DNA from 2 places in the Pararhizobium capsulatum DSM 1112 genome. Region 2 is predicted to be linked to the other one. Evidence: riboswitches for the same ligand, from Rfam matches in the RefSeq annotation. Region 2 holds a riboswitch; the other holds the start of a gene.
What was found. Region 2 has a riboswitch for FMN ahead of ribB (3,4-dihydroxy-2-butanone-4-phosphate synthase). Riboswitches for the same ligand answer to the same signal wherever they lie in the genome.

Region 1: another riboswitch for FMN. It lies ahead of QO002_RS15525 (6,7-dimethyl-8-ribityllumazine synthase); the one in region 2 lies ahead of ribB (3,4-dihydroxy-2-butanone-4-phosphate synthase).

Annotation. Positions count from the first base shown of each region.
Region 1 covers NZ_JAUSVF010000001.1:3,195,900-3,199,102, reverse strand. The annotation lists gene ertB (thiourocanate hydratase) at 1-89, shown strand, start outside; gene QO002_RS15530 (sensor domain-containing diguanylate cyclase) at 313-1,308, shown strand; gene QO002_RS15525 (6,7-dimethyl-8-ribityllumazine synthase) at 1,406-1,879, opposite strand; FMN riboswitch at 1,970-2,123, opposite strand; gene QO002_RS15520 (ABC transporter ATP-binding protein) at 2,233-3,203, opposite strand, start outside.
Region 2 covers NZ_JAUSVF010000004.1:107,473-110,675, forward strand. The annotation lists gene QO002_RS28875 (ABC transporter permease) at 1-799, shown strand, start outside; gene ribB (3,4-dihydroxy-2-butanone-4-phosphate synthase) at 841-1,485, opposite strand; FMN riboswitch at 1,599-1,745, opposite strand; partial or broken gene QO002_RS31050 (cold-shock protein) at 1,868-1,963, opposite strand; gene QO002_RS28885 (ATP-binding cassette domain-containing protein) at 2,286-2,720, opposite strand; gene QO002_RS28890 (citrate synthase) at 2,779-3,203, opposite strand, start outside.

The sequences.
Region 1 (3,203 bases), on a different contig from region 2:
TCGGCGTCATCCGCTATGCGGATGCGGGTTATGAGGAGTCGTTTGAGGAAATTGCGGCCAAGGGGATTGGGTATATTCCGCTTGGTTAGCGTGTGTGCTGTGGAGTGGGTGGCACGTTTCCACTTCTGTTCCGGGGGAAGCGCCGCAGTCGTCCAAAGGCTTGTCGCCTGTCGAATTGCTTTTTCCCGCGAATGTTCATTCATGAGCCCGGGCGTGGCAACGATCACCGCTAGAAACAGAAATGAAACGATTCCTGCTGCATGCTGAGACCGGCCAAGCGTCGATATGAAATCGGAATGTAGGAGAGGGTTTATGCCGAACAGTTTGCAATATCATTGCGAACCCCCTCGAAACACGACGACGCTGGATGCCGACGGGCCTCGCCCACCTGCGCCCGAAAATTCGGAACAGTTCAATCGGCTTCAGGAGTTGTTCGACAAGTCCTTCAAGGCTGCTCGCGTCGGCATATGGGAATGCACCTTACCCGAGGAGACGATCACATGGACGGATACCGTTTACGAACTGTTCGGTCTGGAACCGCGGTCCCCGCTGACCAGGGGGGCGACTGTTGCGCTTTACGCTCCAGAATCCCGTAAAAAACTGACGGAAATCCGTAGCGCTGCGATCAGGGATGGTGAGGGTTTCACCCTTGACGCCGAGATCATTACCGCCAAGGGCGACCGCAGATGGATCAGAATTACCGCGATCGTCGAAAGGCAGGATGGCATCCCGGTCCGCCTGTTCGGAATGAAGCAGGATATAACTGCCGAAAAGACACTGTTCGAGCAGCTTCGCCACCTGGCGGAAACAGACGTGGTTACCGGGCTTGCGTCCCGGACCAAGTTCGAAAGCATGCTGGACGAGGTCGCGGCTTCTAGTCAATCAGAACAAAAGGCGTTGCTGCTGATCGATCTGGATAACTTCAAGGCTGTCAACGACAGGTTGGGACATCAGGCGGGGGATGAATGCTTGCGGGAAGCTGCCCGACGGATTTCACAGGCGGTGCCGGATGCAACTCTGATCGCCCGCCTCGGGGGCGATGAGTTTGCAGTCATCCATGACTGCGGGGCGGCGAACAGTGTCGAGGACGTCTGTCGGCGCGTCGTCAACAAGCTCGAATGGTGGGTTGGAACGTCTGCGAACAAACTCAAGGTAAGCGCCTCCATTGGCGCTGCGATGATACTGCAGGGGAGTCCTGCCAAGGATATCTTTGCCGAGGCGGACAGGGCCTTGTATGCGGTGAAAGCGACTGGCAAGAACAGCTTCAAGCTATTGCCCAGATCCGGCCCGATTGCAGACGTTGCCTGATAAAGGTTGCCCCGCTTCTGCTTAACAATGACCGGTGTTGGTGCAGCGCGGTCTTCGGCAGATATAGTAAGGGCGGCCCGAAGACCGCCCCATTCGATCAAGCATTAACCAGAACAAGCTCGGCCCGCGCCGCCAGAATCTGCCGGCATGCATTGGCAGCTTCCGCGCCCTTCACCACGAAATGGTCTTTGAAGAATCGGATATGGGTTTCCGATTCCTGGAAGTGATGCGGCGTCAGCACGGTCGAGAGCACGGGAACGCCAGTGTCCAGCTGTACCCTCATCATGCCGTCGAGTACGGTGCCGGCGACGAAGTCGTGGCGGTAGATGCCGCCGTCGACCACGAAGGCCGTGCAGAGGATCGCGGAGAAGCGGCCGGTCTTGGCCAGCGTCTGGGCATGCAGCGGGATTTCGAGTGCGCCGGGCACGTCGAAGATCTCGATGTCGGTGGCATCGCCGCCAAGTTCTTCCCAATGGGAAACGAAGGAATTGACGCATTGATCGACGATATCGGCGTGCCAGCGGGCACGGATGACGGCGATCTTCTGCGAGGGGTGGGAGGCAATCGTCATAAGTCTTGGCCTTTCAAGGGTTGTGCCATTCTTCAATGGTCCCTTGGGCGAACGCACAGGCTTGGCCTCCTCCGGAGAGGTTTCCACCCTGCTTGCTCTCTTCCATCCGGACTTTAACCGTCGGCTCCGGAATTCAACCGGATCTGCTGACCTTCCTGCCTGACAGGCCGGAAGCGCTCGCGGGCTCCGGGCATTGCTGTCCGTTACCGCCGGTGGGGAGTTTCACCCCGCCCTGAGAACTACGCTTCAAACTATAAGCAGCTGACGAAAAAGATCAAACCCGCTTGCGACGTCGAAAGCGGGTTTGGCGACAGATTTTTCCTGCAATGCACAAGAGGCGGGAAAAAGCTTTCTTATTCTCGGATGATCAGCAGATCGCTGGCGGTGAAGCGCAGCGTCACGGTTTCCCCGACAGCCGGCGGCACCAGGCCGGGACCGTTGAACATATCGAATGAAATCACGGCGTCGCCGACCTTCATGCGCGTGCGGATGACGGAACCGAGGAAGTTGCTGGCGATGACCGTGCCGGTCAGCGCTGTATCACCCTTGGCGCCTTCGGCGATCGAGCCGGCTTCCGGGCGCAGCGCCAGCGAGACGGTATCTCCAGCTTTCACGGCCCCGAGGGGTTCGCGCAGGGTGATGCCCTGATCGCCGATCGAGATACGGTTGGCGGCGGTGTCCACCACCTTCGCCTCGATCAGGTTCAGGGTGCCGACGAAGGAGGCGACGAAGCGGGTGGCGGGCTTGTTGTAGATTTCGAACGGCGTGCCGATCTGGTCGGCGCGGCCGGCATTCATGACGACGATGCGGTCGGAGATCGACAGTGCCTCTTCCTGATCGTGGGTGACGAACACCGTGGTAATGCCGAGTTGCTGCTGGATCATGCGGATTTCTTCGCGCAGCGACACGCGGATCTTGGCATCGAGTGCCGACAGCGGTTCGTCGAGCAGCAGAACCTGCGGCTTCGGGGCCAGCGCGCGGGCAAGCGCCACGCGCTGCTGCTGGCCGCCAGACATCTGGTAGGGATAGCGCTCGGCCAGATGGTCGAGCTTGATGAGGCCGAGCATTTCCTTGACGCGCGCCTCGATCTCCGCGGCAGGCTTGCCGGCAACCTTCAGGCCGAACGCGACGTTGTCGGCGACATTCATGTTCGGGAACAGCGCGTAGGCCTGGAACACCATGCCGATATTGCGCTGGTTGGGTTTCAGGTTCGTCTGGCTCTTGCCGCCGATCGTGATCGAGCCGCCGCTCGGCGCCTCGAAGCCGGCGATCATGCGCAGGATCGTGGTCTTGCCGCAGCCGGACGGCCCGAGAAAGGAGACGA
Region 2 (3,203 bases):
GTTCGTTGGCCTTGTCGCGCTCGGTCAGACCCTGGTGCTCCTCATAGGCGGCATTGACCTGTCCGTTGGCGCGGCAGCCGCACTTTCAACGATCGTGGGTTCGCTACTTCTGACGCAAACCGGAATCCACCCCTATGCTGTTCTGCCGCTGACCGCGCTGTTCGGCATGTGCCTTGGCTGCATCAATGGATTTTTCGTCGCCGTCTTGAGGCTCAATCCGTTTATCGTCACGCTGGCATCGTGGGAAGTTTTCGCCGGTCTGACGCTCGTCATCACGAAAGGATATCCCATTCGGCCGCTCGGGGAAACGTTCCGCGTCTTTGGCCAAGGTGCCGTTTTCGGCGTGCCGGTACCGGTGCTCATTTTCCTAGGCTCCGGCGCCATCCTCACCTTTATGCTGGCGCGCACCAAATTCGGCCGCAACATCTATGCCATAGGCGGTAATCGCGAGGCAGCGGAACTCGTGGGGATACGGAGTTGGCGCGTCGAGCTTCTCGTCTTTGGTCTTGCGGGCATGTTCGCTGCGCTGGCCGGTATTCTCTACGCCAGTCGGATGGATTCTGGTCAGCCGTCGGTTGGGGAAGGCTGGCTGATGGGCGCGATTACAGCGGCGATCATCGGCGGAACGAGCCTCAAAGGCGGGCAGGGCACGATCATCGGTACCATTCTGGGGGCGCTGCTCATGGCAGTCCTCGCCAACGGCATCGTCTTGATGAATGTCTCCGGATACTGGGAACGTGTTATCGTCGGTGTGGTCGTGCTGATCGCAATTCTTGTCGATCTATTGAGACGGCGTTGAAAGCTGGCGCCCCGCGGATTATCGGGGCACCAGCGGGGACGTTAACTGGCAACGGCATACAATGAAGACGATAAAGCTTCCCGATCAAGCCTATAGGCGATGAGATCTTCGATCGTGATCAAATGCAAGTTGTGACGGGCGGCAAACTTTTCGAGATCGGGAAGGCGCGCCATGGTGCCATCGTCGTTTGCGACTTCACAGATGACGCCAGACGGTGATTTGCCAGCAAGTCTGGCGAGATCGACAGCTGCTTCCGTGTGACCGGGACGACCAATAACCCCATCCCGATGCGCACGAAGTGGGAAAATATGACCCGGCCGCGCGAAGTCTTCGCCGCGGGAACTTGGGTTCATCAACGCTTGTATTGTAGAGGCACGGTCAGCTGCTGATATGCCCGTACTCGTGCTCGCAATATGGTCGACGGAAACAGTAAAAGCAGTTCGGTGGTACTCGGTGTTCTGTTGAACCATTAGCGGAATATCCAACTGATCCAGTCGGTCGGCGTCCATCGCCACGCAAATCAGGCCACGGGCGTAATTCATCATGAAGGCAATTGCTGACGGTGTTACGGCATTGGATGCAATAACAAGGTCGCCCTCGTTTTCACGGTCACGGTCGTCAACGACGACAATGATTTCACCACGCGCAATTGCGGCGATTGCGTCTTCGATTTTCGATACTGCCAAAGTACTAGCCTTTCAAGGGTTGGTCGCATGTGCGACTTTCGCGGCTTCGGGTGAAGCCGCCACTATCCCTTGGGCGAACAAGCATATCGTTGGTCGTCGCGGCGACCCCAATAGCATGTTCTCTTCCATCCGGACTATGACCGTCGGCTCTGGCATCTCACCAGATCTGCTGACCCCCCACCGCACGGTGGAGGCGCTCGCGGGCTCCAAGTTGCCTTGATACCGCCGGTGGGGAATTGCACCCCGCCCTGAGAACACCACCAATATTAAGTACTCAACTTAGAATCTTCAAGGGTCGAGTTTCCCTAACATTGTCAGGCGCGCGCCTCGACCCTCAATGAGGCCGGGGAGGTGTGAAGACGCACATTCACTCCTCAATCAGTTACAGGCGATTTTCGGCTTTGGATTTACCCGTCTTGCGATCCTGGCCGACGTCGTAATTCACCTGTTGAAAGCTAAGGCAACTTTGATGGCGGAACGGGTGCCTTCGTATTATGGAATACCCAGTTCCATAAATCGCCTTACGCCTCCCAAGTTTGTGGCGGCGAAGTAGAAATGTCCGCCTTTATGCAAAGTTAAAGTGTCCGGTCGGCCTTCTGCGGCACGAGGACCAGCCCCGATCTGAGTGGCTGATCCCGCTTGCAAGATCAGATCGGGGCGGATGGTACCCGCCCCTCCGGCTTTTAGACGATTTGATCGACACTTTACTCTGCCGCCGGCTGTCTTTGCAGCGCCTTTTGGCGGCGCGCAATCACCGCTGGAAAGTTCCTTCCGGTAGCGGTCGAGCCGCGGGGTCAATTTCAACGTATCGGCTGCGCATCCACCTTGGCCTTGATCGCGCCGCTCGAGAGCTTGGCGAGTTTCAAGCCAAAACCCATGTTCTGGCGAACCGTCATGTGCGGATAGAGCGCAGAGGTCTGGAACACCATGGCGAGCTTGCGCTCAACGGGCAAGGCCGCGGTCACGTCGTGTCCGTCGATGACGATCTGGCCGGGGGTCGTCGCCTCCAACCCTGCGATCATCCGCAACAAGGTGGGCTTGCCGCAGCCGGAAGGACCGACGATGACCACGAACTCGCCGTCGGCGATCTCCAGGTCGAGATCCCTGATGATCTTGACAGTGCCATATTTGCTTGCCGGCCTTGTGCAGCGAAATCTTACCCATGGTTTGTCGCGCACAAAACTGCCATTCAACGTTGGCAACTTCACCCTGCGACGGTCCAGTGCCGAAAACACTTGATTGTCGTGCAACGGGAGGGAGCAGCGTTTAGGGGGAATTGCAATTAGTCTTCACTCAGTCGGGTAACGCACCATCATAGTGACCGCGCGGCCTGATCAATGTTCCCTTTTGATTTTGCTCCATTACGTGCGCGCACCAGCCCACAGCCCGGGCAATCAGAAAAATGCGGAATGGCCCATCTTCGGGCAACCCCAGTGCATCGACCATCACCGCAAGTGCATAATCACAATTGGGAAGCAGTCCCGTGAGGTCGAAAACGCTGGCAGCCAGCGCCAGCAGGTCATCCGGCACCTTGATACCTGCTAGCATCAGACCCGCACGAGGATCACCATCGGGATAGAGGTTATGGCCAAATCCCGGCAGCATTCGATCTCGCTCCAGCCATTGCCGAACAGCTTTCTTCGCACCTTGCCGCCGAGCATCTGCGGCAAGAGATCGCAAGGCTTCGCCAGCACCGCCATGTCGCGGGCCGGATAGGG